DNA from 3 places in the Comamonas sp. MYb21 genome. Region 1 is predicted to be linked to each of the others. Evidence: riboswitches for the same ligand, from Rfam matches in the RefSeq annotation. Region 1 holds a riboswitch; each other region holds the start of a gene.
The links. Region 1 has a riboswitch for cobalamin ahead of WH367_RS20365 (TonB-dependent receptor domain-containing protein). Riboswitches for the same ligand answer to the same signal wherever they lie in the genome.
Positions count from the first base shown of each region.

Region 2: linked by a shared signal. The riboswitch ahead of WH367_RS07820 (TonB-dependent receptor) and the one ahead of WH367_RS20365 (TonB-dependent receptor domain-containing protein) in region 1 are both predicted to bind cobalamin.
Region 3: linked by a shared signal. The riboswitch ahead of WH367_RS10480 (ABC transporter substrate-binding protein) and the one ahead of WH367_RS20365 (TonB-dependent receptor domain-containing protein) in region 1 are both predicted to bind cobalamin.

Region 1 is NZ_JBBGZC010000014.1:112,930-122,884, forward strand. Features, by position in the region: gene WH367_RS20350 (ABC transporter substrate-binding protein) at 1-620, opposite strand, end outside; gene WH367_RS20355 (bifunctional adenosylcobinamide kinase/adenosylcobinamide-phosphate guanylyltransferase) at 632-1,219, opposite strand; gene WH367_RS20360 (cobyrinate a,c-diamide synthase) at 1,230-2,651, opposite strand; gene WH367_RS20365 (TonB-dependent receptor domain-containing protein) at 2,674-4,572, opposite strand; cobalamin riboswitch at 4,657-4,901, opposite strand; gene WH367_RS20370 (hypothetical protein) at 4,941-5,156, shown strand; gene WH367_RS20375 (cell division protein ZapA) at 5,156-5,575, shown strand; gene WH367_RS20380 (sulfite exporter TauE/SafE family protein) at 6,023-6,844, shown strand; gene hemN (oxygen-independent coproporphyrinogen III oxidase) at 6,861-8,243, opposite strand; gene fnr (fumarate/nitrate reduction transcriptional regulator Fnr) at 8,394-9,116, shown strand; gene WH367_RS20395 (universal stress protein) at 9,272-9,715, shown strand; gene WH367_RS20400 (malonate--CoA ligase) at 9,826-9,955, opposite strand, start outside.
Region 2 is NZ_JBBGZC010000004.1:242,039-251,993, forward strand. Features, by position in the region: gene WH367_RS07800 ((2Fe-2S) ferredoxin domain-containing protein) at 1-22, opposite strand, end outside; gene WH367_RS07805 (ABC transporter ATP-binding protein) at 15-806, opposite strand; gene WH367_RS07810 (FecCD family ABC transporter permease) at 803-1,909, opposite strand; gene WH367_RS07815 (ABC transporter substrate-binding protein) at 1,906-3,027, opposite strand; gene WH367_RS07820 (TonB-dependent receptor) at 3,041-5,179, opposite strand; cobalamin riboswitch at 5,317-5,590, opposite strand; gene WH367_RS07825 (LysR substrate-binding domain-containing protein) at 5,687-6,631, opposite strand; gene WH367_RS07830 (MFS transporter) at 6,814-8,196, opposite strand; gene WH367_RS07835 (hydantoinase B/oxoprolinase family protein) at 8,276-9,952, opposite strand; gene WH367_RS07840 (hydantoinase/oxoprolinase family protein) at 9,955-9,955, opposite strand, start outside.
Region 3 is NZ_JBBGZC010000006.1:137,205-147,159, reverse strand. Features, by position in the region: gene WH367_RS10520 (TPM domain-containing protein) at 1-104, shown strand, start outside; gene WH367_RS10515 (TPM domain-containing protein) at 104-622, shown strand; gene WH367_RS10510 (DUF1624 domain-containing protein) at 744-1,934, shown strand; gene WH367_RS10505 (Fur family transcriptional regulator) at 1,953-2,342, opposite strand; gene WH367_RS10500 (OprD family outer membrane porin) at 2,468-3,802, opposite strand; gene WH367_RS10495 (pseudoazurin) at 3,835-4,284, opposite strand; gene WH367_RS10490 (ABC transporter ATP-binding protein) at 4,297-5,100, opposite strand; gene WH367_RS10485 (FecCD family ABC transporter permease) at 5,097-6,167, opposite strand; gene WH367_RS10480 (ABC transporter substrate-binding protein) at 6,192-7,214, opposite strand; cobalamin riboswitch at 7,477-7,701, opposite strand; gene WH367_RS10475 (GNAT family N-acetyltransferase) at 7,748-8,296, shown strand; gene WH367_RS10470 (F0F1 ATP synthase subunit epsilon) at 8,348-8,764, opposite strand; gene atpD (F0F1 ATP synthase subunit beta) at 8,836-9,955, opposite strand, start outside.

The sequences.
Region 1 (9,955 bases):
ACCCGGGTATGGCGCGTGCGCTCGGGCAGCCCGCGCACCACCGCATCAATGCCCGACTCCAGCGCGCGCCAGACCCGGTCAGCGCCCTGCGCCTGGGGCACGCCCAAGAGCTGGCCCAGGGTGCCCAGCACGCGGTGGATGTCGGCCTTGGATTTCACATCGAGCGCCACCACTTTCAGGCCCAGCGCCTGCAAGCGTTCCGCCGCCTTGGAGGCATCGGACAGCAGCACCACATCGGGCTTGAGCGCCACGACCGATTCGACGCTCGGGTCCAGCCCGCCGCCCACCACCGGCAGCTTCTTGACTGAGGCAGGCCAATCCGAATAGCGGTCCACGCCCACCAGGCGTTCGCACAAACCGAGCGCGCAGGTGCTCTCGGTCAGCGATGGCAAGAGGCTCACGATGCGCTGCGGCGCTTGCGCCAACTGGACCTTGCGGCCCCGGTCATCGACGATGGCCGCGGGCCTGACCAGGTCCTGGTCCTTCCAGACCGGCGCGTTGGCAAAGGGTTGCAGGCGCAGTTCATCCACACTGGCAGACGGTGCCGCTTGGGCCATCGGCAATGCGAGCATCAGCGCTACCCAGGCCAGCGTTTTCCGCAGAAAGGATGGGGGAGCCATCAACAAAGCCATCATTTCATCTGCAGCGGCAAGCCCGCCGCCATCAGTTGTACGCGGTTGCAGGCCGCTGCCGCTTGCTGGTTCAGCAGTCCCAGCGCATCGACAAAGGCGCGCACCTCGCGGCCCATAGGAATCACGCCCAGGCCAATCTCATTGCTGACCAGAATGATGGGGCCAGTGGCGGCCTGCAAGGCAGCGACAAAGGCATCGCACTGGGCCTGCCAGGTCTGCGCAGGTTCAAGCGGTGAGGGCTCCATCGGCATCAGCCAGTTGGTGAGCCACAGGGTCAGGCAGTCAACCACCAACAAGTGATCTGGCCGGCTGTGGGCCTGCAGCTGCTGGGCCACGTCGCGCGGCGCCTCCACGGTGGCCAGTTGCGGCACGCGGGCGCGGCGGTCTCGCTGGTGGCGCGCAATGCGCTCGTGCATCTCGGCGTCATACGCGGTGCCGGTGGCGACCAGGCTGGCGCTGCGGCCGGCACCGGCCTGCAGCCAGGCACGTGCCAGCAGCTCGGCCTGGCGCGATTTGCCCGATTTCTGCCCGCCCAGCAGCAGCAATTTCAGCGGCGCTCCATCAACGTGGAAAAGAGAGTCATCCATGGCGCTCATCTTAGGCGTTCAGTGCCTCGGTATGCCAGGCCTGCGGATCGACCACCGGCATGTCCACCCCCAGCAAGGCGGCCACCGCCTGCGGGCACGAGGGGAACCAGGCATGGAAATAGCTCGCATGGATGCTGCCCTGCTGGTAGACGGCTTCGCCCTTGCCGCTTTCGGCCACCTGGCCCGGGCGGCTGCTGCGCGCCACTTCCAGGGCCTCGCTCTGCAGCTTGGAATAGTGAAAGGTATGGCCGCGCAGCATGCCCCAGGGCGTCAGCAGCTGCTGCATGCCCAGACCCGCCAGGCGCTGCTGCATGACGGCCTGCGCTGGCAGCAAGCCCCAGAGGCTGTGCCAGCGGCTGTCCAGATCGGTCAGGCCCTCGGCCAGCGCCACCATGCCTCCGCATTCGGCCCAGACGGGTTTGCGCTCTTCCAGGTGCGCCTGCAGATCCAGCTGCAGGCCGGCATTGGCCTTGAGCGCGGACAGGTGCAGCTCCGGGTAGCCGCCGGGCAGCCACAGCGCATCGCAGGCGGGCAGGCGGTCGCCGGCAATCGGCGAGAAAAAGGCCAGCTCGGCGCCCATGGCTTGCAGGCATTCCAGATTGGCAGTGTAGATAAAGCTAAAAGCGGCATCGCGGGCGACGGCAATGCGCCGCCCGGCCAGCCAAGCGGGCACCGGGGCAGCGGCAGCAGGCGCGGTAAAGGCCACCGTCCAGCGCTGCTGCCACTCCTGCCAAGTCAGCTGGCCCAGCGGCGTTTGCGCCAGCACATCGGCGGCGGCATCCAGGCGCTCGGCAGCGTCGTGCAGCTCATGGGCTGCCACCAGTCCCAGATGGCGCTCGGGCAGCAGGTTGGCGCGTGGTTTCGCAGCATCGAGGCTCACCTGGTTCATCGCGCCCAGCCACAGTGCCGCATCGCGCAGGCCGCTGCGCAGCATCTCGCCATGGTGGGCGGTGGCCACGCGGTTGGCCAGCACGCCGGCCAGTTGCAGGCCCGGGTCATAGTGCTGCAGGCCATGGGCAATGGCGCCAAAGGTGGCCGCCATGGCCGATGCATCGACCACCACCACAGCGGAGATACCCAGCGACTTGGCCAGCTCGGCCGCGCTGTTGGCGCCGTCGAACAGGCCCATCACACCTTCGATCAGCAGCACATCATTGCTTTGCGCGGCCTGGAACAGGCGTGCGCGCACATCGGCTTCGCCGTTCATCCAGCGGTCCAGCGCATGCACCGGCTGGCCGCTGGCCAGGCGCAGCCACTGCGGATCGAGAAAATCCGGGCCGCATTTGAACACCTGCACCCGCCGGCCCTGGCGGGCATGCAGGCGCGCCAAGGCTGCCGTCACCGTGGTCTTGCCCTGGCCCGATGCGGGCGCGGCAATCAGCAGTGCCACGCAAGCGGCTGTTGGGCGGTCCTGAACCGTCATCTCTGTCATGGCTGGCTTATCCCCTCTGCGCTCAGCGCGGCATCCACTTCACACCCACATACACGCTGCGCCCTTCGGTGGCATAGGTGCGTGCGGTCTGGTAGCGCTTGTCGGTCAGGTTGTTGATCCGGGCGATCAGGTTCACATCCTTGAGCACCTCGGTCTGCGCCGACAGGTTGAACAAGGTGTAGCCACCCAGCACATTGGTGTTGGCGGCATTGTCAAAGCGCTTGGCGCTGGTCTGCAGGTCGGCAGCCCAGGTCCAACCGGCGGCACGCGTCTCGGCGCCCAGGGTGGCATAGCGCTTGGCGCGGCGCGCCAGCAGCTTGTCGTTTTCGGTATCGCGCGGGTTCTGGAAGTCGACCGAGCCGTGCAGATTGAACGCACCCAGCTTGGTCGTGGCCGCCAGGGTAATGCCTTCCAGGCGCGCCTTGCCCACATTGGCGTAGCAGCCAAACGTGCTGTCACAACTGCCGGGCGACGAGAAGTTGATCAGGTTGGTGACCCGGTTGCGGTAGGCCGTGGCCGAGAAGCTATCAGCACCCTGCGCCCAGCGCAGGCCCAGCTCGGCATTGCGGCTTTTCTCGGGCTGCAGCGATGCGTCGCCGTATTCGCTAAAGCGCTGGTAGAGCGTGGGCGCGCGGAAGGCCGTGCCCACGGTCGCGGTGGCGCGCCAGTTGGTTGCAAAGGCGTAGCCATAGGCGGCGCTGCCAGTGGTCTTGCCGCCAAACTCGCTGTCGTCATCGCGGCGCAGGTTCAACTGCACCGTGTGCGGGCCGGTGTTCAGGCCATAGCCCAGCGCCAGCGCATTCTGGTGGCGGTCGCGGTCAATGCCACCATTGGTCAGTGCGTCGTCACGCCGCTCCAGCGCGGCCGTCAAGGTGTGGACGCCCAGGCGCCAGGTATTTTGGAACAGGTAGTTGTGCAGCCGCGTGTCCGTCTGGTAGGGCGAGGGCCGGGTCTCGTAATAGTCCCGCGACTGGCTGAACTGCAGCTTGGTGCTGTAGTGCTCGGTCCACTGCGCCTGCCAGTTCAGGCCCAGCGCATACATCTTGTTAAGGCTGCGGTCGTCCTCGGTCAGGCTGCTGTCATAGCCCGAGTTCACATCGCTGGCCAGCAAGGTGGCTTCGAGCCGGTGCTGGCGGTTGATCTGGTAGCCCAGGCGGCCGCTGACGGCATTGCTGCGGTAGTCGTCCTTGTCCGAGTTGGCAGTGGCCACGGTGCGGGCGTTGAAGCCATCGGTCTGCGAGCGGTTCAGGCCCAGCGCGTAATCCCAGCCCTCGGCACTGCCGGAGATGCCGGCCTCGGCCGTGAACGTGCCCCGGTTGCCAAAGCCCAGGCCCACATAGGGCTGGGGCACGCCCTCACCTTTCTTGGTGAAGATCTGCACCACGCCGCCCATTGCGTCCGAGCCGTAGACGGCAGCGGCCGGGCCACGCAGCACTTCGATGCGGTCGATCAGCGCCAGCGGAATCGACTGCCAGGAGGCGCCGCCGGTCGATTGCGAATCCATGCGCACGCCGTCGACATAGACGGCGGTAAAGCGTGAATCGGCGCCGCGCATGAACACGCTGGTCGTCGTGCCCGGCCCGCCGTTGCGAGAAATCTGGATGCCCGGCACGCGCGCGAGCACATCGGCCACGCTGCCCGGGCCCTGGCGCTCGATGGTCTGCGCATCGATGATGGACATGTCGGCCACCAGATCGGACAGTGGCTGCTCGATGCGGTTGGCGGTCACCACCATCTCTTGCAGGTTTTTACCCTCTGTTTCCTGGGCGGCTGGAGCCTGCTGCGCCTGAGCTTGCAGCGCCAACAGGGGCAACGCCGATGCGATGGCCAAGGCCAAAAAACGGGGGGTATGGAGCGTGCCCGAGCGGGGCGCAAGCGCGGGACGCGCGCAGCGGCGTGTCGAAAAATCAGAGGAAAACATGCACTGAGTTGGTGATGAACCACCCCGCGCCAGCCTCCCCGCCGGCAATGGGGAACACGGAGGCCGCAGCAAGGCCTCAGCCGCGCGCCTCCACTATTGTTGGCCGGTATCCGGGCTGGCGATGACACAGCACACGCCTTCCCAAACACTTGTTCAAGGTATTCAGTGGCATAGTGGTGGCTGTGGATGGCGCAAAAACCAACCATCGCTTACCGTTGCGGGGGCAGCGCAGGTTGCGTAAGGCTTGTAGGGCACAAGCAGCGCTCCTGCTTCCCGTTGAACTGCCCCCATGTGAACCACTGGGGCGAGCACCAACGGGTACAATTTTAGCGTTAAACCCATTGCGCACTTAAGAAGACTGTCTCTCTATGGCCACTACGCCTTCTATGGATCTGATGCTTGAGCGGGTGGAGGCACTGCTGAGCCGTCATGAGGCTTTGCAACGCGCCCACGCCCAATTGCAAGAGCAAGTCACCACCCTGACCCAGGAGCGCGACTCCCTCCAATCGCGCCTGACAGCGGCCCGCGCCCGCGTGGATGCACTGATCGAACGCCTGCCCAAGACCTTTGACCAGGACGAATGATGAAACAGCTGGAAGTACACATCATGCAGCAAAGCTATATGCTGGGCTGCCCCGAAGGCCAGGAAGCACGTCTGCTGGCCGCCGTCAAGCATGTCGATGAGGCCATGAGCGGTATCCGCGACGCGGGCAAGATCCGTGGCCGCGAGCGCATCGCCGTGCTGGCGGCCCTCAATGTCGCCTTTGATCTGCTGGATTTACAGGTGCAAAACAGCCAGCTCAGCCAGACCGCCGACGCGCTGCAGGCGCAAGCCGCTGCCCAGTCTGCCGCGATGGCCGAGGCGCAGGCCCAGCCCGCCACCGGTGACCAGGCCAGCCTGGACTGGGACGAGCCCCGCCTGCAGTCGGTGATGCAGCGACTGGACGCGGCGCTGGCGCCCGCCCCTGCCAAGGCCGCCGAAACCCTGGACACCAGCGCCTGAGGCCTGGCGGTAAGCAGGCGCCAACACCAGATTGCGGCGCCATGCAATGCCTCCTGCCAAAATATCAGCTTGGCGCTTTCTCAATCTAGCTAACCAGCTATCTTTTTTGACCAATCCAGGCACATTGACATGCAGTTTTGGTGGGTGCGGCAGGCGCGAGCGATTACAATGGAAGCGTTCGCAGCCCTGCTGGACTTTATAGTTCCTTGAACCAATGCTCTACGAGCACGGGCTTGGTACATCACCTATTGAGCGTGATCGTCTCGCGTCAGATGAACCCAACGATAGGTTGCCCTTGCCCACCTGAACCCCCGGTTCAGGATGACGGTCCAGTGGATCCGCTGCGAACACCTGATTTTTTCGGGCAGGCTGCCCAACCTGTCTTCTCCTCTCCGCGACAGCGGGGTTTCAGGCCACCTGTTTCAGGTGGCCTTTTTACTGCGCGCCATGACTGATCCTCTTGTTTTGCTGCCGCTGTCGTTTCTGGGCCTGATCGGCGGATTTCTCGCGGGCCTGCTGGGCATTGGCGGCGGCATGGTGCTGGTACCCTTCATCACCTACATCCTGGGCACCCAAGGGGTGGCGCCGGAGCTGGCGATCAAGATGGCGATTGCCACCTCGATGGCGACCATCGTCTTCACATCTGTGTCCAGCGTGCGCGCCCACCACCAGCATGGCGCCGTGCGCTGGGACCTTGTCAAACGCCTGGCCCCGGGCATTGTGCTGGGCGGCCTGCTGGCCAGCCTGGGCATTTTTGCGGTGCTCAAGGGCAGCTACCTGGGTTTGTTTTTTGGCCTGTTCATTGGTTACTCGGCACTGCGCATGTTCCGCAAGCCCAACAGCAAGGCCATGCGCGCCATGCCGGGCACGGCCGGCCAGATGGCCGCTGGCGGCGTGATCGGCTGCCTCTCGGGCCTGGTGGGCGCGGGCGGCGCCTTCATCAGCGTGCCTTTCATGACCTGGTGCAGCGTGCCGATGCACAACGCGGTCGCCACCAGCTCGGCGCTGGGCTTTCCGATTGCGGTCACCAATGTCATCGGCTTCATGGTGGCCGGCCTGCACCTGCAGGGGCTGCCGCCGCATTCGCTGGGCTATATCTGGCTGCCCGGCCTGGCCGCCATTGCCACCTGCAGCGTGCTGACGGCGCCGCTGGGCGCCCGTGCCGCGCACCGGCTGCCGGTAGGCCAGCTCAAGAAGATCTTTGGCGGCATCTTGCTGTGCCTGGCCGCGTACATGCTCTACAAAAGCCTGGCGGCCTGGCAGGGCTGAGACCTGCCACAGCGGGCTAGATAATCCGCGAGAAGCGCGCCCGGTTGCGGTCGGCCTGCAGGTTCTTGTCGAACACCATGGCCACACCGCGCACAAAGTACCAGCCCAGCTCGGTCACATTGATCGCCTCGTCGCTCAGTTGCACCAGGCCCTGGTCCTGCAGCTCGCGCAGCTGGGCCAGCTCGGCGGCAAAGTACTGCGCAAAATCAATCAGCCAGGCCTGCTCCAGCGATTCAATCGCCAGGCTCCCCTGGCACATCAGGCCCATGATCACCGCGCGGCGCAGCAGGTCATCGCGCGTCAATGCCAGGCCCCGCACCACGGGGATCTGGCCCTGGTCGATCAGGTCGTAGTACTCCTCCAGGGTCTTGGCATTCTGGCTGTAGGTCGCGCCAATGCGGCCGATGGCCGACACGCCCAGCGCCAGCAGATCGCAATCGGGCTGGGTGCTGTAGCCCTGAAAGTTGCGGTGCAGGCGCCCTTGGCGCTTGGCCACCGCCAAGGCATCGTCGGGCAAGGCGAAATGGTCCATGCCCACATACACATAACCGGCGCCTTCCAGCGCGGCCAGGGCCTGGGCCAGCATGGCGAGCTTATCGGCGGGGCTGGGCAGGTCCTGCGCCTGGATGCGGCGCTGGGGCTTGAAGCGCTCGGGCAGGTGCGCATAGGCGTAGAGCGCAATGCGGTCGGGCCGCAGCGCATTGACCTGCTCCATCGTGCGCACAAAGCTGGCCGGGCTTTGTTGGGGCAAACCATAGATCAGATCGATATTGATAGATTCAAAGCCGATCTCACGCGCCTGCTCGACCAAGGCAAACACCTGGTCAGCGGGCTGCTCACGGTGCACAGCCTTTTGCACCAGTGGGTCAAAATCCTGCACGCCAAAGCTCAGCCGGTTAAAGCCCAGCTGGTAGAGATGCTGCAGGCGCTCGCGGCTCACGGTGCGCGGGTCCACCTCGATCGAGTACTCGCCACCGGGCTTCAGATGAAAACGCTGCTTGACCATGTCCATCAGGCGGCTGAGGCCGGCATCGGTCAAGAACGTGGGTGAGCCCCCGCCCAGGTGCAGCTGGCTGATGGTGGGACGGGCGCTGACGTGGGCCAGCTGCAGGTCCAGCTCGCGCTCGAGGTAGTCCAGGTACTCGTCGGCCCGCTCGGCATGCTTGGTGATGATCTTGTTGCAGGCGCAGTAGTAGCACAGCGAGGCGCAGAACGGCACATGCACATACAAGGACAGCGGAGCGAGCCTGCCAGCCAGGCCGGTGCCGCGTTGCGCCAGCGCCTGCTTGTACTCATTCGCAGCAAAGGCTTCAACAAATCGGTCTGCGGTAGGATACGAGGTGTAACGGGGGCCGGGAACATCAAAACGGCGCAGCAGGTCGGGGGTCAGGGAAATCATGTGGCTTCTTCCTAGCGGACCCCCAATGTGCCCCAAGCTCTGCCACGCGTCCTTGATGTACATCAAGAACCCATTTGGCGCCTGCACGCACAATAGGCGCATACGAGGAACGCCGTTCCTACATGAATATTTGTTCACGGGTATTGATACATGACATCCAACTCCATCAAAGTGGTGTGCTCCAACTGCAATTTGCGCGAGCTGTGCATGCCCGTGGGACTGTCGGCCGAACAAATGGAGCGCATCGACGAGATCGTCGCCACCCGGCGCAAGATCAAACGCGGCAGCGCGCTGTTCCGCAACGGTGAGACCTTCACCTCCCTCTATGCGATTCGCACCGGCTTTTTCAAGACCAGCATCGCCACCGAAGACGGACGCGACCAGGTCACCGGCTTTCAGATGGCGGGCGAGATCATCGGGCTTGACGGCATCGTCAACGACCGCCATTCCTGCGACGCGATTGCGCTGGAAGACGCCGAAGTCTGCGTGATGCCCTACTCCTCGCTCGAAGACCTGTCGCGCGAAGTGACCGCCTTGCAGCACCATGTGCACAAGGTCATGAGCCGCGAGATCGTGCGCGAGCATGGCGTCATGCTGCTGCTGGGCAGCATGCGCGCCGAAGAGCGCCTGGCCGCCTTCTTGCTGAACCTGGTGCAGCGCCTGCATGCCCGGGGCTTTTCGCAGCATGAGCTGATCCTGCGCATGACACGCGAGGAAATCGGCAGCTACCTGGGCCTCAAGCTCGAGACCGTCAGCCGCACCTTCTCCAAGTTTGCCGAGGAGAACATCATCGAGGTCAAGCAGCGCCATGTGCGCATTCTGGACACCGACAAGCTCCAGGGCCTGATCAACACCCAGGCCTGCTCGGCCTAAGCTAGGCAGCTATTCCAACTCGCCGCGCCAGCGGACACAAACGCGGTCTGATCCGACATCCGCTCAAGCCGCAAGCGGCGATGCTCTGTGTTGAAGCCACGGCAAGACTGCGCAACAGCGGCCCTGCCCTACGTCTGACCTGAAAGGAGCCTGCCATGTACCAACATATCCTGCTTGCCACCGATGGCTCTGAGCTGTCCGAGAAGGCCGTGCGCCACGCCCTCGCGCTGGCCAAGCTGAGCCACGCCACGGTGACTGCCGTCAACATCTCGCCCAACTACCCGCGCAGCTACTTCGAGGGCAGCACCATGCAAAACCCCGATGACATTGCGCGCATCGAGGACGGCTGGGAACGCGCCGCCCAGGGCATTGTCGACAAGGTGGTGGCCGAAGGCGCTGCCACCGGCGTGCCCATCAAGACCCTGGTGATCAAGTCCGACATGATTGCCGAGGCGCTGCTGGAGACGGCGAAAAAGGAAAACTGCGACCTGATCGTCATGGCATCGCACGGCTACCGGGGCTTGAAGCGCCTGCTGCTGGGCAGTGAAACCCAGCATGTGCTGACCCATGCGACGATACCGGTGCTGGTGCTGCGCTGATCGCCACCTAAGCGCATCCGCCCAATAGCAAACCTTCGCCTGCGGCAGCTTCTGAGCGGCCACAGCGCGAGGGTTTTGTCATGGCGGCGCAGGCCGCCTTCATGGGCGCATCAGCCCTTGAACAGGCCCTGGTACTGGTCGCGCAGCAGGTTCTTTTGCACCTTGCCCATGGTGTTGCGCGGCAGCTCGCCCACGACAAAGCAGCGCTTGGGAATCTTGAAGTTGGCCAGCTGCTTTTTC
Region 2 (9,955 bases), on a different contig from region 1:
AGGCATCGGGTTTTTTAGCCATGGGGTCTGTCCATCCAGTAGCTTACGCGCGGCTTGTCCAGGCGCGGATGGCGGTCCACCAGGGAATCGACCTGGAACACGCGCGCAATGGTCTGCGGCGTCAGCACCTGCTCGGGCCTGCCTTCTGCCTCGATCGCGCCGGCTTGCATCACATAGAGGCGGTCGCAGAACTGCGCGGCCAGGTTCAGGTCATGCACCACGATCAGCACGGTGCAGCCCGAGGCACGCACCAGGCTGAGCAGCTCCAGCTGGAACTGGATATCCAGGTGGTTGGTGGGCTCGTCCAGAAACAAAAGCTGGGGCTGCTGGGCCAGCGCACGGGCCAGCAGCACCCTTTGGCGCTCGCCGCCCGAGAGCGATGACAGCGGATGGTCAGCCAGGTTGCTGGCCCGCACCTGCGCCAGGCAGGCGCTGACGATGGCCTTGTCCTCGGCGCTGTCGCGCGCCCAGCGCGACTGGTGCGGAAAGCGGCCCATCATCACCAGCTCCTGCACCGTGCAGTCAAAGCCCAGGCCAGACTCCTGGCCCAGCACGGCCGCCTGCTGCGCAAACTGCCGGGCGCTCATCTGCCAGATGTCGCGGCCTTGCAGCTGTATGTGGCCACCAGCCTGGGGCTGCAGCACGCGGTAGAGCATGCGCATCAAGGTCGATTTGCCGCAGCCATTGGGGCCCACCAGGCCGACACATTCGCCCTGCGCTACCTGCAGGCTGGCCTGGCGCACGATCTGCGTGGCCTGGGCGCCGTGGCCGGCGGTCCAGGACAGGTTGCTGGCCGTCAGCATCATGCGCTGCCTCCCGGCATCGCACTGGTGCGGCGCCACAGCATCCAGATAAAGAAGGGCCCGCCTATCAGCGAGGTGATGACGCCCACCGGCAGCTCGCTGGGCGAAAACCAGGTGCGCGCGGTCAGATCGACCAGCACCAGAAAGCTCGCCCCCATCAAGGCGCTGACGGGCAGCACGCGGCGGTGGTCACTGCCCACCAGCATGCGCGTGATATGGGGAATGACCAAGCCGACAAAGCCGATGGCACCGCTCACCGCCACCATGGTGCCCGTCAGCAAGGACACCACCACGAACAATTGCAGGCGCAGGCTGGCGGTGTTTAGCCCCAAGGTGGCAGCGCCCTCGTCGCCGATCAGCAAGGCGTTGAGCTGGCGGGCGCAGAGCAGCAACCACAGCAGGCCCAGGCCCAGCACGGCAGCGGGCAGGCCCAGGGCGCTCCACTGGGTGGCGGCCAGGCTGCCCAAAGTCCAGGTCAGCAAGGCATTGGCCAGCTCGCGCTGGCCTGCCGTCAAGGTGATCAGGCTGGTGACCCCCATCAGCATGTAGCCAATGGCCACGCCGCTCAGGATCAGCCGGGTCGCATGCAGGCGCCCTTGCTGCTGGGCCAGCGCATAGACCAGGGCCGTGGCCAGCAGTGCGCCGATAAAGGCGCCTGCGGTGATCGCGTAGATGCCGGCCATCGCCAGACTGCCATAGGCCAGCACCGAGACGGCGCCCACTGATGCGCCAGAGGACACACCCAACATATAAGGATCGGCCAGCGGGTTGCGCACCATCGCCTGCATCACCACGCCGACTACGGCCAAGCCGGCGCCCACCAGCGCTGCCAGCAGCACCCGGGGCATGCGAACCATCCAGACAATCTGGTAGTGCTGCAGGCTGATGCCACCCTGCCCTGCATCGGCCTGCCAGCCGCCGCCCAGCAATTGCTGGCTGACGACGGACCACACCGTTGACGCGTGCAGCGATGCCGAGCCCCAGGTGACGGCAGCCAGGCCGCTGGCCAGCAGCAAAACCATCAGCAGCAACAGGCACAGCGCCAAAGACCAGGGCTTGCGCCGCTGGCGTTCATGCTGGCCGTCGCAGCCGGGCGCATGGCTCACTGTTTGGACTCCGCCGCAGGCAGCCAGGGAACCGGATCTACGGTGATGTGGCGATCCGGGTGCAAGGCAGCAGCCAGGCGCTGCGCCACATTCACGTTGCGCGGCCCTGGCGTGGCCTCGGCATAGCTGATAACGAAAAAGCGCTGCTCGCGGATGGCCGACACCCCTGCCAGCTCCGGCTTGGCGCGCAGAAAATCGATCTTGCCCTGGGCGCTGGGCCGGCCGTAGTCGATGATGATGATCCACTCGGGGTCGCGGGTGATCACATCCTCCCAGTTGCCCTTGGGCCAGTTGCTGGCGATGTCGGCAAAGATATTGCTGCCGCCGGCCGCATCGATCATGGCCTGGGGCATGCCAAAGCCGCCCACGGTCGTGGGGATCTTCTCGCCACTGTCAAAAACAAAGACGCGTGGTTGCTGGGTGTTGCCTTGCATCTGTGCGGCCAGCTGGTCGATCGAGGCCTGCAGCTTGGCGATCTGCGGCTGCGCCTGGGGCTCGATGTCAAAGATACGCGCCACATTGCGCAGGTCCTCCAAGGTATCGCCCAGCGCCACACGCTCGCGCTTTTGCACGTGGATGCAGGACTCGGACAGCACATAGCTGGCTACGCCATGCTGGGCCAGCAGCTCGGGCGTGACCCCGCCGGGGCGAAAGCCATAGCTCCAGCCGCCAAACACAAAGTCGGCGCGGGCCTCCAGCATGTTTTCCAGGTTCATGTCCTGCGACGACAGCTTGGGCACCTGGGCCAGCTGGGCCATCAGCTCGGGGCTGATTTCCTTGCGCGACGGTATGCCCGAGTAGCCGACCAGCCGGGGCCCCAGGCCCAGAAACAGGAACATCTCGGTGATGTTCACATCGTGCGTGATGGCGCGCTGCGGCACGCGGTCATAGCGCTGGGGCTGGCCGCAGACATCAATCACGAGCGGCACAGCCCGCAGGCCGGCGGCTTGGGCATCGCCTGCTGGCACTGCTGCCGCCGCGCCGGCCATCGGTAAGGCCGCTGCCTGACTCGGGCGGCTGGGCGGCTGCTGGCCTGACGGCTGGTCACAGCCGGCCAGCACCAGGGCGGCGGCCGCCGCCAGGGCACGCAGGGTGTGCCGGAAAGCGCTAGCGCTCATGCCTCTCCCTTGCTTAGAAACGCAGATGGGCCATCAGCTCAAAGCTGCGGGCGTTGCCCATCAGCCATTGCGAGCCGTAGGACGATGCAGCATAGCGCTTGTTGGTCAGGTTACGGCCAATGAGGTTCAAGGTGGTGCTGCGGTTGAGGTTCCAGCCCAGCACCGCATCGGCCACCGTGTAGGCGGGCAGCTGCGCGGTATTGGCATTGCTCGTGTAGCGGCTGGCAACATGGCGCAGGCCCAGCGATGCACGCCAGTCACCCGTTTGGTAATGGGCCCAGGCATTGGCCGTGTAGCGCGGTACATTGGCCGGCTGGTTGCCGGCGCGGTCAATGGCAGTGGCGCCTTCGAGCAGCTCGTCGAACTGGGCATCCGCATAGCCCAGGTTACCCTCAAAGCGCCAGGCCTTGGTGGCCCGCCAGCTGCCTGCCAGCTCGATCCCCTTGGAGGACTGCTTGCCGCCCTGGATCGACAGCGCTGGGCGGTCCGGATCGCGGGTGATGATGTCTTTCTTGCGGATATCAAAGACCGCCAGGGTCCATTCGCCCTGGCCATTGGGCAGCTGCTGCTTGATGCCCACTTCCACCTGGCGGCCTTTGCTCAATGTAAAGCCGGTTTGCGACTGGGTCAGCGACAGCAGGCTGTTGACGGGGTCATGGCCGGTGCTGACCTGGGCATAGAGGCTGGTGTTCTGGTCCAGCTTGTGCGTGAGGCCCAGGCGCCAGGAGGTGCCGCCCAAGGTCTTGTCAAAGCGGGCCTGGCTCAGCAGGTCCATGCGGTCAAAGTCATACAGGTCACGGCGCAGGCCGGCCATCAGCAGCCACTGCTCGCCCAGCTTCCAGGCGTCTTCCAGGTAAAAGGCGTTTTGGCGGATGCGCGAGGTCATGCGCGGCTTGTAAGGGTCCGGGCTGTCCCAGTAGCCACTGGTGCCACCAGTCAGCGGCACATCGGATTCACCGGTATAGGGTGAGCTGTTGAGCGCAGTGAACTTGGCCTGCGACACATCCCAGCCCATCGCAATCTCATGCTGGCCGGGCTTGAAAACGGCGCCCAGGCGGTTGCCGCTTTGCTCCAAATCGTGGCCGATCTCCAGGTAGTCGTAGCGGTGGACCATGCGCGTGCTGGCATCGTAGTCATAGCCTTCGATGTTCTTCCAGTGGCGGTCGGCCTTCATATGGTAGGTCTCGTTGCGCAGCACCAGTGCCTCGCTCACATTCCACTCGGCCTTCAATTTGTAGCGCTGGTCCTTGTAGTGGATGTCGCTGTCAAGAAAGTTGAAATTGCGGTCGCGCAGCGCCGCCACCGGCTTGCCATCGACCACCGGGGTGCCAAAGTAGCGCTCGGGCCTTTGGTCGCTGACATCGGCCGTCAGGTCCAGGCGCAGATCGCTGCTCGCCTGCCAGCGGATGGCGCTCATGATCTTCTTGCTGTCGCTGTTGCCCAGTTGGCGCTCGCCATCGCTGCGGTCACCATAAACATCCAGGCGGTAGCTCAGGCTGTCGCTCAGCGCGCCGGTGCTGCCCAGGCCTGCACGGGCCGTGCCGTGGGAGCCGGCGCCCAGCAAGACTTCGGACGAGCTAGTGCGGCTGGGTTCCTTGCGCACCGCGTTTACCGTGGCGCCCATCGTGCCGCTGCCGTACATCAGCGATGCGGGGCCACGCAGCACATCAAAGCGCTCATAGCCCCAGCTGGAATTGGGATAGGCCACGGTGCCGGCTGCAACCCCCAGGCTCAGCCCGTCTTCGGCCACGCCGACCGAGTTCACACCGGTAAAGCCCCGGCTGGAGAACGACAGCCCGCCATTGCCAGGGGTGCCATTGGCGCTCAGGCCCACGCTGCGGCCCACGGCATCGACCACCTCGTAGTCGGCACGCTCTTGCACCTGCACGGCCGAGACCGAGCTGACACTGGCGGGCAGGTCCTGCAGCGGCACGGCCAGCTTGCTGGCCGAGGTCGAAGGCAGCTGGAGCGCATTGGGCTCGCTGCGCTGGTCGCTCACCAGCACTTCGGGCAGTGAGGCTTCTTGGGCATGGGCCACTGCGATGCCCAAGGCGGGCAGGCACAGAACACAGGAGCTGCCAACGAGGCGCAGGGAGGAAGAGAGCCGCTGGGCAGCCAGGAGCCGGTTTTTCGGAAAAGGAACTGCAGTCATTTGAACAAAAGGCGCTAACTGCCTGATGCGGGGGCTGCACTGCACGCGGTCACCCCCAGGACGGGGTCGCGCGAAGAACCGCCGTCCACACCCCGCAGACAGTTGAGAGAGCACATGCTGGCCAAAGGCACAGCGCGCACTGCGACTAGGAACAGGCCGGTCTCCGGGCTTACAGGCGGTGCAGCGCAGGCGCTGACCCGGTAGCCGGTCTTCCCAGGGTGCGGGCGTCTTGTTGCCTGGCAGGCGTGGACACTCTTTCAACCCCAGTGACTGGGCCCGCGTGGGAGCGGGCCGCATCGGCTACGTTTCCTGTCTACCGTTGCGGGGGCAGCCAAGGCTTGGGGGAGCGCACTCCCGACCTTGTTCCCGTTTCACTTGTGCAATACAAGCACCTGTAGATAGGCTTTTTTCAAAGCGCAGCCAGTGTACCAGCCGCGGGCCCTGGCAGCGCCTTTTCGTCCAGACCGGTGTCAGCTGGGCGATACAGCGCATGCCCCAGTGGCTGTATCAGCCCTGCGGCAGCCGCGTCGCATAGCCGATAAAGTCAGTGCTGCGCAGCTGGCCCAGCAGCCACTGCCGAAAGCTCGCCTGGATCGGGCGCTCTCCCCCGCCCCGGCGGGTGTAGAGGTGGAACTTGGGCGTTCTGTCCATCGGCAGCTGGCGCAGCAGCTCGGCCCCAAAGGGAGCCAGCAGCTTGCCGCTGTGGATATAGCTGAGCGCATCGACATAGGACAGCAGGCCCACGCCCTGCCCGCTGAGCACCGCTTGCAGCATCGCATCGTGCGTGTGCAGCAGCATGGGGCTGACATGCTTGCCGCCAGGATCCAGGCCCAGCATCGCATAAATGTCCTGCCACAGGCTGTTGTGCGTCAGCGGCGATATCAGCCGGTGGTGCGGCAAATCCTGCGCGCTCTCCACCGGGTGCTGGGCCAGCAGCTGGGGTGTGGCGACGATGACCTTGAGGTCTTCGAGCAGCGGCGTTTCATCGAGATGGTCCACACCGCCGTAGCCCCAGACAATGGCTGCGTCCAGATCACTGCTATCGAAGGACGGCAGCTCCACACCGATGGAGATGCGCAGGTCGAGCTCCGGGTAATCCTTGGTGAACGAGGGCAGCGAGCGGATCAGGTACTGGGTTGCAAAATACGGGCTGACCTGGATATGGAACTGCGCATCCTTGTGGTGGGAACGCACTGCTTCCAGCCCCTGGCTCAGTGCATCAAGCCCCTGCTCCACATAGTGGTGCAAGGTCTGCGCCTCGGCGCTGGCCGCCAGGCCCCGCGCGCCGCGCTCGAACAGCTGCACATCCAGCGCACTTTCCAGCTGCTTGAGTTGCTGGCTGGCGGCCTGCGGCGTCAGGCACAGCTCATCGGCCGCCTTGCGGATGGAGCCATGGCGGTAGACGGACTCGAACACGCGCAGTGGCTGCAGGGGCGGTAGCTTGTATTTCATGGAGGGGCGCCGGGCAGGAGGGAGGAACGCCCGGGCTGCCGATGATTATAGGTCGCAGCCCGGCGCCCAGCGGGTCTGCATGCCAGCGCTCTTGCCCGCTGCGCCCTGCTCCGCTGGTGCATAAAAAAACGCATCCAGAAGGGATGCGTTCGGGCTGGCGCAGCGCTCAGCAGCGCATGGCCTTACTGCACCGGATCACCATGCATCGGCAGACCGGTGCGGTCCCGGCTGCTGACCAGCGCCACGAGGCCGATGATTGCCGCGCCGATCAGGTAGTAGGCGGGCACGACCGGGTTGCCGGTCTGGGCAATCAGCCAGGAGTTGATCATCGGCGCGGTGCCGGCAAACATCGCCACGGCCACGTTGTAGCTCAGCGCCATGCCCTTGAAGCGCACGCTGGTGTGGAACATCGAAGGAATGATCGAGTAGATGCTGCCCAGCAGCATGGCCAGACAGAAGTTCAGCACCATCAAGGACGAGATCTTGGCGGCGGTGCTGCCTTCGAGCAGCAGGTGAAAGCAAGGCACGGCCAGTACCGCAATCGCCAGGCTCGCAGCGATCATCATCGTCTTGCGGCTGAATTTGTCGGCCAGCAGGCCCATGATGGGGATCATCACCACCAAAAAGAGCTGCGGGCCCAGCGAGAGCTTGAGGCCGGTGGCCACATCGACATGCAGGGCGCTGACAAAGTAGGTCGGAATATAGGTGACGACGGTGAACAAGGTGACATTGGTCACGATGATGATGCCGGCCGACTGGAACAGCTCCTTCTTGTGGGTGGCGAACAGCACCTTCCAGCTCGCCTGGGCCAGTGCGTCATGCTGCTGCTTCATGGCCATGAAGGTGGGGGTCTCTTCCAGGTACTTGCGGATGTAGAGGCCAATAGCGCCCAGCGGCAGCGCAATCAGAAACGGAATGCGCCAGGCCCAGTCCAGGATCTGGTCGGCGCTGAAAAACACCGTCAGGATGGCCGAGACCGAGGCGCCGAAGAAAAAGCCCGCCATGCAGCCCACCTCCACCCAGCTGGTGAGCAAGGTACGGTTGCGGTCGCGGCAGTACTCGGCCACAAAGATGGCCGCGCCACTGGCCTCGCCCCCGGCCGACAGCCCCTGCATCAGGCGCAGCACGATCAGCAGCAGCGGCGCGGCAATGCCGATGCTCGCATAGCCGGGCAGCACGCCGATCAAAAAGGTGGAGATCGCCATCATGATGATGGTGATGGTCAGCACCCGCTTTCTGCCGTACTTGTCGCCCAGCGAGCCAAAGAAGATGCCGCCAATGGGGCGGGCAAAAAAGGCAATCGCAAAGGCCGCCCAGGAGGCGGTGATCTGCATGGTGGGCGAGCTGGTGGCAAAGAACACCTTGCCCAGCACTGCTGCCAGGTAGCCGTAGACCGAGAACTCGAACCACTCGACAAAGCTGCCCACCACCGAGGCCAGCACCACGCGGTTGAGCTCCTTGGACTGCACCGCGCGCGGCGCCACCGCCGCTTGGGGGGACGACCAGTCCGAAAGGCTTGCACTTGGGGCGGCAAAGCCATCTGCCATGGGATTGTGTGTGCGCATCGAGCTACCTTGAAGTCCTGCAGTGAGAGAAAAAGTGGGGAACGGGCCAGCGGCTGGGCCGCTGGCCATCGTCATGCGATCAGACCGGCGTCAGCCGCTTGGCATGGGCGTAGTCCGCCTCTGCCTGCTCGGCGCTGATGTAACCGTAGTCCACATCGCGCTGCACCAAGGCTGGCGGGCGCTGGGCCGCATCGCCGTTGCCGCCGCCGCCGGGCAAGTCCAGAATCAAACGGCGCCCGGCCGGGATCTGCTGCTTGCCCTTGCCGCGCAAGGCGGTGCCGTCGTCCAGCGACACCTTGCCCAGCGCGCCGCTTTGGCCGCCGTTGTGGCCGCGCGCTGCAAAATGCACGCGGTCGAACATGGCGTTCAGGTCAAACTCAAAGCCTTCTGCCGAGCCCACCTCGATGCGCTGGCCCAGGCCGCCCCGCCAGCGGCCGGCACCCCCCGAGTTGGGGCGCAGCTCCTTGCGCCAGATGATGATGGGGCCGATGCTCTCGGTCACCTCGACCGACATGGCCTGCACGCCGCTGGGGAAGGCGGTGGCGCTCAGGCCATCGCTCGAGGGGCGCGCGCCGGTGCCGCCGGTGTTGAACATCAGGATCTCGTGCTGCTGGTTGCGCGTCGCCTGGGTGATGCCCTTGAAGCGCATCTGCAGGTTCCACAGCGAGCTGGCCCCTTCGGCCGGAATCTCACCCTGGCATATGGGCTGCAACGCGCCCAGCACCACATCGGGGATCAGATGGCCGATGACATGGCGCACCGAGACCGGGCGCGGGCGGTGGGCATTGAGGATGCAGTCCTCCGGCGCGCTGATCTCAAAGGGCTCCAGCGAGCCCCAGTTGTTGGGGATCTCCGGCGCAATCGCGCATTTGAGCGCGTAGGAGGCATAGGCCTTGGTGTAGGTCAGCGGCACATTGATGCCGTAGCGGCTGGGGTCCGAGGTGCCGGCAAAGTCGGCGCGCAGCTTGTCGGCCGCAATCGCCACCGCCACCACCAGCTCGATGGGCTTTTCATAGCCATCGACGGTCATCGCATAGCGCTGGGTGCCATCGGGCAAGGCGGCGATGCGCTCGCGGGTGGCGCGCTGGCTGTTGGCAAAGATAAAGCCGGCCAGGTCTTCCAGGTCATGGAGCTCGAACTCGTCGAGCATGCCCTTCAAGCGGCGCATGCCGGTGGCATTGCAGACGGCCAGCGAATGGAAGTCGCCAATCACCTGGTCGCGCTCACGCACGTTGTTGCGCAGGATCTCGATCAGGTCCTCATTGAGTGCGCCGGCGCGAAAGAACTTCATCGGCGGAATGCACAGGCCCTCCTCGTAGACATCGCTGCCATCGGGGCCAAAGCCGCGCCCGCCGATGTCCACCACATGGGCGGTGGCGGCAAAGTAGCCGATATGGTCGCTGTAGCCATCGCGGCCATAGAAGACGGGGGTGACGACGGTGATGTCGTGCAGGTGGCCGGTGCCCAGCCAGGGGTCGTTGGTCACCAGCACATCGCCATCTTGCAAGGTGCTGCGCTCAAAGCGCTTGGCGAAATGCGCGACCGACTCGGCCATCGAGTTCACATGGCCGGGGGTGCCGGTCACGGCCTGGGCCATCATGCGGCCCTGCTTGTCGAACACGCCGGCCGACAAATCGCCCGCCTCCCGCACGCTGGTACAAAAGGCGGTGCGGATCAAGGTGACCGCCTGCTCTTCGACCACCGAGATAAGGCGGTTCCACATGATTTGGTAATGAACGTCTGTATTGTTTGCCATGAT
Region 3 (9,955 bases), on a different contig from region 1:
GCGGCGGAGGCGGCTTTGGCGGGGGTGGATTTGGCGGCGGCGGCGGATTCAGCTCCGGCGGCGGCGGCAATTTTGGGGGCGGTGGCGCCTCGGGGAGTTGGTGATGGGCCATTGGTTGCAACGCTGGGGCAGGCAACTGCGCCACCGCTTTCTGGAGCGCGATGCCTCCCATGCCTTGCCCGATGACGCCCGGCAGCGCCTGGCGCAGGCCATCGCGGCTTCAGAGGCCAGGCACAGCGGCCAGATCCGCGTCTATGTGGAAAGCGCCCTGCCCTGGAGCTATATCCGCCGTGATGCGCCTGCGCGCGAGCGCGCGGTGATGCAGTTTGGCAAGCAGCGCGTCTGGGATACCGAACACAACAATGGCGTGCTCATCTACCTGCTGCTGACCGACCATGCGATCGAGATCGTCGCCGACCGGGCGGTATCGCGCTGCGTCAGCGGCCCGCAGTGGCAGGCGATGGTCGACAGCCTGGCCAGCGACCTGCGCAGTGGCCAGTACGAAAAGGCCTTGCTGGCGGCCATTGGCCAGGTTTCGCACCATCTGGAGCAGCAGTTCCCACGCGGCGCCGCACCCTCGGCGGCAGGTAACGAACTCGATGACCAGCCGCTGATCGGCTGAGCACGGCGCACGGGCGGCGAATTTCTGCCTCCCAGCCCAACCGGGCAGTCGATATAAATGATAATGCGCAATCAATATCATTTGATACACCTTTCGCCCGCCCTTCTCGCCTGCCTTCTCCATGTCCTCCGACACCCCCATCCTCTCCCGCAGCCCTGCTGCCGGTCTGCCGGGCGCCAGCCGCCTGCAATCGATTGACGCCCTGCGCGGCCTGGTCATCCTCTTCATGCTGATCGACCATGTGCGCGAGACCTTCTACCTGCACCACCAGGTGCCCGATCCGATGGATGTCTCGGCGACGGCCCCGGAGCTGTTTTTCAGCCGCTTGCTCGCCCACCTGTGCGCGCCGGTGTTTGTGCTGCTCACGGGCCTGTCAGCCTTTTTGTACGGCAGCAAGTACGAAGACGGGCGCGCGGCGGCCTCGGGCTTTCTGTTCAAGCGTGGGCTGTTTCTGGTGCTGCTGGAGGTGACCGTGGTCAACTTTGCCTGGACCTTCCAGTTCCCGCCCACCAAGATCTTCCTGCAGGTGATCTGGGCCATTGGCCTGTCGATGCTGATGCTGTCGGCCCTCGTGTGGCTGCCGCGCCGCCTGATCATTCCGCTGGGCCTGCTGCTGGTCGCCGGCCACAACCTGCTCGACCACCTGCACTTTGCGCCCGACCATGCGCTGCACACGCTCTGGGCCGTGCTGCATGACCGGGGCTGGATCGATGTGAGCAGCAGCCTGCGCCTGCGCACCTCCTACCCGCTGCTGCCCTGGATCGGCGTGATCGCGCTGGGCTACGCGATGGGCCCCTGGTTTGCCAAGGGGGCCGATGCACTGCAGCGCCAGCGCCGCCTGCTGACCTGGGGCCTGGGCCTGTTGGTGGGCTTTGTGCTGCTGCGTGCCGCCAACGTCTATGGCGACAAGCCTTGGGTCGTGGCCGATTCGTTCCTCGTCAGCGCCATGGGCTTTTTGAACATCACCAAGTACCCGCCATCCCTCTTGTTTCTGGCGCTGACCCTGGGCATCGGCCTGCTGCTGCTGTGCGCCTTTGAGCGCCGGCCACAGATGCGCTGGCTGGCACCGCTGACCGTGTTTGGCGCCGCGCCGATGTTCTTCTATGTGCTGCACCTCTATGTGCTCAAGTTCCTCTACCTGGGCGCGCAGGCGATCTGGGGCAACAACCAGGGCGAGGTGTTTGGCTTTGATGCGATCTGGATGGTGTGGATCACCACGGTGGCCATGGGCTTTGCGCTGTACCCGGCGGTGAAGGCCTTTGCCGCCTTCAAGGCCCGCAGGCGCGATATCACCTGGCTCAAGTACCTCTAAGCCGCTTTTTACGCTGCCTCAGGCTGCAGGCCCTGCACCGCTGAGGCAGTCCTTGCACTGGCCGTACAAGGTGATCTCATGGCCCTCGACCAGAAAGCCCGGCGGCGCCATGCCCTTGAGGTCGCCCGGGCAGGCCTGGATATCAAACACCCGGCGGCAGCTGTTGCACTGGAAGTGGTGGTGGTGGTCGTGCGTCGCCGGCTCATAGAGCGGCAGGCCACCGGGCAAGGTGACCACGCGCAGCAGGCCCTCTTCCGTCATCAACTTGAGGTTGCGGTAGACGGTCGCAATGCCCAAGGCCGGCAGCGCAGCACCCGCAATCTCCAGCACCTCTTGGGGTGAGAGTGGACGGCCTTGCGATGCAAAGGCATCGGCGATGGCGGCGCGCTGGCGGGTAGGACGTTGCATGGTCTGACAGGGACGTTCCGAAGAACGGATGGGCAATCGGGGGAGCGCCCATCATAGCCGCTTGGGCTGCGGCCTGCAGCCAGGCAGCGCTGGCCGCCATTGCCCTCCTTTGCCGCGCTACTACCTCAGAAAATCTGCAAGGGCATCTCCGCCAGCAGCCGCACCTGGTTCACATTCAGCTCGCCCTGGGTTTGGTTGGCCCGGTGCACGCCGTAGCGCAACTGCAGCGCCAGCCCCTTGGCCTGGCCTTGCTGCACGGTGTAGCGCAGCAGCATGTCGCGCTCCCAGTGTCGGCCGCCACGGCCGCTGGCGCCCAGGTAGTTGGCATACACGCTGCCGGCACGGCTGTAGTCAATGCCCGAGCCGCGTGTATAGGCGACGCCCGCGCGCAGGCCCGGCGTCAGCCACTGGCCCAGATCGGCCTCGTACTTGAGCTGCCAGGACGCCTCATGCGGCGCATTGAAGTCCGACAGCTGCATCGCGTTGTCCAGCCAGATGGAGCCCCGGTTGACATAGTCGAATGGCGTATCGCCATCGACCTTCTGGTAACCCAGGCCCAGCTGGTGCATGCCGGCCGCATAGGTCGCCATCAGGCTCCAGGTCAGGTTGTCCACCCGGCCAGCCTTGGCCGCGCCGGTGTCCTTGTTGCGGTACAGGTTCAGGCTCAGCGAGAGGCTTTGCTTCTCGGCCAGCGCCTTTTTGTAGACGCCGCCCAGGTACCAGGTGTTCCAGACATCCTCGTATTGGCCGACGTAGCTTGACAGGCTCAGCCCGCTCCAGGGCGTGGCCCAGCTGCCACCGGCAAAGCTGAAGGCATCGCCTTGCACGCCTGAGTAATTGGCCAGCAGGGGCTGGCCGTTCTTGCGCGCATTGCGGTCGGCCCAGCGGGTAAAGCGGCCGGCCTGCAGCGTCAGTTGCGCAATATCGTTGCTGCTGATCTGCCAGCCCCGGTTGGTCTCGGGCAGCAGGCGGGTGTCGGAGGAGTGAAAGATCGGGTTCTTGCTGCGCATCTCGCCCACTTTCAGCTCGGTCGACGACCAGCGCAGCTTGAGCGCCGCCCCTGCGCGGCCAAAGCTGTCCTGCAGGTCCGTGCCGTCTTTGGCGATATAGCGCGGGTTGCTGCGCACCTTGTCGGCGTCCGAGCCCAGGTTGATGCCGCCATAGGCATGCGCATCGAGCCCCAGGCCGACCACCCCTTGCGTGTAGCCCGAGCTGAAGTTCAGCATCAGCCCATAGCCGGCTTCGGCGGCCTTGTCCGAGCGCGCGCCGCCAGACACCACGCGGGTGCTGTCGCCACGCCGGTAGTCCAGCTGCTCATAGACCATGCGGTTGACCATGCCCAGGCTCGCGCCTTCGATCAAGCCCTTGGCCTCGTCCTGCGCGCCGGCCTGCGCATGGCCTGCCGCCAGGGCCAGCGCCGCCAGGCCGCTGCTGCGCGCCATCCATTTGAAATAAGTCATTGTCTGGTGTTGCCCAAAATTGCGATAGCGGTTCAGCGCGGCACCGAGGCGCGGCTGACGATGTCCTTGAAGCGCTGCTGCGCGCGCTCGGGCACCTCGGCAGGTACCTGCAGGCCGGGCAGCGGCGCATCGCCCACCTGCACCAGCATCACCATGCCCATCGCGTAATGGGGCAGGCACTGCACGCCATAGAGGCCCGGGGCATCAAAGCTGACCTCGATCTCCTCGTTGATCTTGCCCTTGAAGGGCTTGGCACCAGCGGGCGCCATGCCCGGGATGCTGACCGCGTCGTGCCCGCTGCTGCTGGCCAGGAACTTGATCTTGTCGCCCGGCTTGATCTGCAGGAACTCGGGTTCATAGGTCATCGGACCGGTGGCACTGCGGTTGCGCATCTTGACTTCAAAAGTCTCGGCACCCGCCTGGCTGCACAGCAAGGCGCTCAACACAACAGGTAGCCAGGTTCGGTGGTTCAGGGTGGGCATATCGGCTCACAGTCAGGAAGAAGAAAGCGGACGAAAACGCAGCACGCGGCTGCCGTCCCAGGGGTCGACCAGCGCGCTGGCCTCGACGCGAAAAACCTGCGCCAGCAGCGCGGCATCAAGCACCTGCTCGGGCCGGCCCAGTGCGACGAGCCGGCCTTGCTGCATGACGGCCAGCCGGTCGCAGGCCAGCGCCTGGTTCAGGTCATGCAGGGCCACGACCTTGGTGACGGGCAGGCTGCGGATCAAGGCCATCAGCGACAGCTGCTGGTGGATATCGAGGTGGTTGCAGGGCTCATCGAGCAGCAGCACACCGGGCTGCTGCGCCAACGCGCGTGCGATATGCACACGCTGGCGCTCGCCACCCGAGAGGCTGTGCCAGGCGCTGTGGCGGCGCTCCGCCATGCCCACGGCATCCAGGGCCTGCTGCACGGCCTCCCAGTCCTGCGCGGCAAAAGGCTGCAGCGCCGAGAGCCAGGGCGTGCGCCCCAGCGCCACCGCGTCTTCAACGCTGATGGCATCCTGCGTCTCGGCCATCTGCGCCACCAGGGCCAGCTCGCGCGCAATGGCGCGGCGCCCCATCTTGTGCAGCGGCTGGCCCTGCAGCAGCACCTGGCCCTCGTTGGGCCGGATCACACCGGCCAGCAAGCGCAGCAGGCTGGACTTGCCCGAGCCGTTGGGGCCAATCAGCCCCAGCATCTCCTGGCGCTGCACCGGCAGGCTGAGCTGCTCGACAACCGGCCGGCCCTGCAGGCGCAGGCCCAGCGCGCAGGCCTGCAACACCGGTTGATCCGCCGTGACCAGAGCTGCCGCCGTCATCCGCGCCTCCGCTGGCTTTTGAGCAGAATGCAGGCAAATACTGGCGCGCCGACCAGGGCGGTGATCACGCCAATCGGCAGCACCTGGCCCCGGATCAGGGTGCGCGAGAGCACATCGGCGGCGATCAAAAAAACGGCACCCATCATCGCGCTGGCAGGCACCAGGCGGCCGTGGCTGACGCCGACCAGCATGCGCGCGGCATGCGGAATGACCAGGCCGACAAAGCCGATCGCGCCGACGATGGAGACCATGACGGCCGTCATCAGCGCAGCGGCCAGCAGCAGCACCAGTTGCACCCGGCGCACCGGCACGCCCAGCGCGGCCGCCGATTCGCTGCCAAAGCTGAAGGCATCGAGCGCGCGCGTATGCAGCAGGCACAGCAGCAGGCCGGTGATCGCAATGCAGGCGGTCAGCACGGTATCGGGCCAGCGCACGCCGCTCAGGCTACCCAGCAGCCAGAACATGATGCCCCGGGCCTGCTCGGCACTGCCCGACTTGGTGATGATCAGCGAGGTCAGTGCATTGAACAGCTGCGAGCCCGCAATGCCGGCCAGCACAATCTGGCCGCTGTTGCGCAGGCCACCGCTGCCGGCGGCATGGGCCAGCAGGGCCACCAGTGCAAACGCGCAGAGCGCACCAAAAAAGGCGCCCACGGTCATCGATATGGCGCCCGCACCGATGCCGACGACAGTCACCAGCACTGCGCCGGTGGAGGCCCCGGCCGAGATGCCGAGCAAATAGGGCTCGGCCAGCGCATTGCGCAGCAGCGATTGCAAAATGACGCCGGACACCGCCAGACCCGCGCCGCAGCTGGCCGCCACCAGCGCGCGGGGCAGGCGGTAGTTCCAGACAATGCCCTGGCTGATGGGATCGATGGCATAGCTGGCACCTGCCAGCTTGTTGGCCAGCACCTGCAGCACCAGGCTGGGCGACAGCGCCGTCTCGCCAACGGCGATGCCCAGCGCCACGCTCAGCAGCAGCGCCAGTGCCGCGCCCAGGCACCAGGCGGCCCCATGCAGCGGCCGGCGCAGCGCCGATGGGCGCGCGGATGCCGTTGCCACCATCATGCAAGGCCTTGCATCAGCGGCTGATCAACGCGCGGCCGCCGGGCCGAGCTTGCGTACCGCATCGCTGATCTGCTCCATGCCATCGACCAGGCGGATCGAGCCTTGCAGCGCATCGGCATCGACGATGACGATGCGGTTGTTCTTGACGGCATCCATGTGCTGGGTGACCGGGTCCTTCTTCAAGAACTCCAGCTTCTTCTGGTAGTCATCCGCAGGGAAGCGGCGGCGGTCCATGCGGGCGATCACCAGGATCGATGGATTGGCCTTGGCAATGGTCTCCCAGCCCACGGTGGGCCACTCTTCGGACGAGTCGACGATATTGCGCAGGCCCAAGGTCTGCAGCATGTAGCCGGCAACCCCGTTCTTGCCCGCCATGTAGGGGTCGATGGCCAGATCGGCGCTGGAGAACCACAGCGCAGCCGTCAGATGGGGCTGCTGCGCGGCCTGGACCTTGGCGACCGCCTTGGCCTGGCGCTCGCGCAGGTCCTTGACCAGGCGCTCGCCCTGGGGCTGCACATCAAAGAGCTGTGCCAGTTGGGTGATGCTCTTGTAGAGCGCCTGCACATCGTAGGCCGCGGTGCGGGTGCCATCGGCGCCCTTGAGGTTGTTCTTGCCTTCGCAGTCGGAGGGCATCGCATAGGTGGCAATGCCCAGGTCATGGAACTGCTCGCGCGTGCCCACGACGCCGTCCTTGCCGACCATCCATTCAAACTGCGACACCACCAGCGCCGGGCGCTTGCCGATCACCGACTCAAAGCTCGGGTCGTTGTCCGCCAGGCGCGGCACCTTGTCATTGATGGCCTTGAACTGGGGCAGCACGGCATTGAACCACAGCGAGGTGCCCACCAGCTTGTCGCCCAGGCCCAGCGCATACAGCATCTCGGTGCCGGCCTGGCCGATGGTGACGACCGACGCGGGCGCCTGCTTGAGGGACACCTCGTAGCCGCAGTTGTGCAGCTGCATCGGATAAGGGGCGGCCCAGGCGGACAGCGGCATGAATACACAGGCAGCCAACAGGGCAGGCAGCGCAAAACGGCGAACAGGCATCGGAATCGTCTCTCCAGGTAGAGGCTGGGCATGCGGGCCGTGCGAGCCGATCCGGTGCTGGGCGCTGCCCGGTGGAGCCAGGACAGCCTTGCGCAGACGAGACGCTGCTCACCGCCCGGACACCCCGCCGGTCATGATCAAAACACACGCACATCCGCCATGAATGGGTTTGCCGCACCGGCGCTTGCGTCGTTCGCCTTGCAGCGCGCACAACCGGTGGCATGCCTGTTTCTCTGTGCAAACCGGGGGCTTGCCAGTGGATTGTGAATGCATGACCTTGGCAGGTCTCCTGACTGGCCGGTCTGCGCAGACCATCGCCTTCCCGAACCGCAGTTCAGTGGCGCATGGATGGCCTGCTCGCGGCCTACAGTTGCGGGGGCAGTTCCGTTTGGGGCGCTGGCTGCCGGCTCGCGCTCCCTGGATTCCCTCATGCCCCGGCACCCTGCCGTGCGCATGTTCTTGCGAAACCAAAGTGGCTGTACTGTAGCCGATTTACAGGGCCTGCATGCTAAGCTGCAGGCCGTTTGATGGCCATGAACCACCCACCCACTACACCCAGCGCATACGGCATCCGCCGCGTTCAGCATCTCGCGCCGGTGGCGGCCTTTTTGCAGGCGGCGCGCCAGGCCATGTTTGGCGATCGGGTCGATACCAGCACGCCGCAGGCCGATCTGCGCGACTTTGCCTCGGTCTATGCACCGCCCGGCGGCTGCATGCTGGCGGCCTGGCAGGGCGACCGCATCATCGGCAGCATTGCCTACCGCGCCTATAACGGGCGCTTTGCCCACCTGGCCGTGCCCAGCGCAGGCACCGCCGAGGTGGTGCGCCTGTATGTGGACCCGGCCTGGCGCCGCCAAGGCCTGGCTGGCGCGTTGTTCGCGCAGCTGCGGCAGCGGGCGCTGCAGCAGGGTGTGCAGCGGCTCTACCTGCACACGCATCCTTTTTTGCCGGGCGCACAGGCCTTTTGGCAGCGCCAGGGCTTTGTCAGCCTGCACCAGGATGCCGACCCGCTGTGGCAAACCATTCATATGCAGCAGGTGCTGCAGGCCGGTCCCACTCCGACCCATCCGCTACGGGCGTAAAAAAACCACCGCATGCGGTGGTTTTCCTGTGGCAGTTGCGCAAACAGCGGATCAGCGCTTCTTGCGGTATTTTTGCAGGGCGGCAATCTGGGCGGCCATGACGGACAGCTCGGATTGGGCCTTGGCCAGGTCAAGCTCGCCCTTGGCGTTCTTGAGGGCTTCTTCAGCCTTTTGCTTGGCTTCAACCGCTTTTTGCTCGTCCAGGTCCTTGCCGCGCACAGCGGTGTCGGACAGCACGGTCACGCAGTCGGGTTGCACTTCGAGAATGCCACCAGCCACGAAGATGAACTCTTCGCCGCCGTCGGCCTTCTCAATGCGCACCGAACCCGGCTTGATGCGGGTGATCAACGGCGTGTGGCGGGCGTAGATACCGAGTTCGCCCATTTCACCAGGCAAAGCCACAAAGCGGGCTTCGCCGGAGAAAATGGATTCTTCAGCACTGACCACATCAACGTGGAAGGTGTTCATCTTTGATCCTCAGAGTGAAAAAGAAACTAGTTCGCGAGAGGGGCTGCGTGCGGCAGCCCGTTCTGCAAAGCTTAGATCTTCTTCGCCTTCTCGATGGCTTCGTCGATCGTGCCAACCATGTAGAAGGCTTGCTCGGGCAGGTGGTCGCACTCGCCGTTGACGATCATCTTGAAGCCGCGGATGGTTTCCGACAGCGGCACGTACTTGCCTGGAGCGCCCGTGAACACTTCAGCAACGTGGAAAGGCTGCGACAGGAAACGCTGGATCTTGCGAGCGCGGGCCACGACGAGCTTGTCTTCGGGAGCCAGTTCGTCCATACCCAGAATCGCAATGATGTCGCGCAGTTCGGTGTAGCGCTGCAGGGTACCCTGCACTTGGCGGGCTACCGAGTAGTGCTCTTCACCCACCACTTGGGGGTCCAGCTGGCGGCTGGTCGAAGCCAGTGGGTCCACCGCAGGGTAGATACCCAGCGAAGCGATGTCACGCGACAGCGCCACGGTGGAGTCCAAGTGGGCGAAGGTCGTTGCTGGCGATGGATCGGTGTAATCGTCCGCTGGCACGTAGACGGCCTGGATCGAGGTGATCGAACCCACCTTGGTCGAGGTGATACGCTCTTGCAGACGGCCCATTTCTTCGGCCAGCGTAGGCTGGTAGCCCACGGCCGAAGGCATACGGCCCAGCAGCGCGGACACTTCGGTACCGGCCAGCGTGTAGCGGTAGATGTTGTCCACGAAGAACAGCACGTCCTTGCCTTCGTCACGGAACGCTTCAGCCATGGTCAGGCCGGTCAGCGCCACGCGCAGACGGTTTCCTGGTGGCTCGTTCATCTGGCCGTACACCATGGCAACCTTCGAGTCGTTGAGCGACTCCTGGTTCACCACACCGGCGTCCGACATTTCGTGGTAGAAGTCGTTACCTTCACGGGTACGCTCACCCACGCCGGCGAACACGGACAGACCGCTGTGCGCCTTGGCGATGTTGTTGATGAGCTCCATCATGTTCACGGTCTTGCCCACACCGGCACCACCGAACAGACCGACCTTACCGCCCTTGGCGAACGGGCACACCAGGTCAATCACCTTGATGCCGGTTTCCAGCAGTTCCTGTGCAGGGGCCAGCTCGTCATAAGCGGGGGCCTTGCGGTGGATGGAAGCGGTCAACGACTGGTCCACAGGACCGCGTTCGTCGATG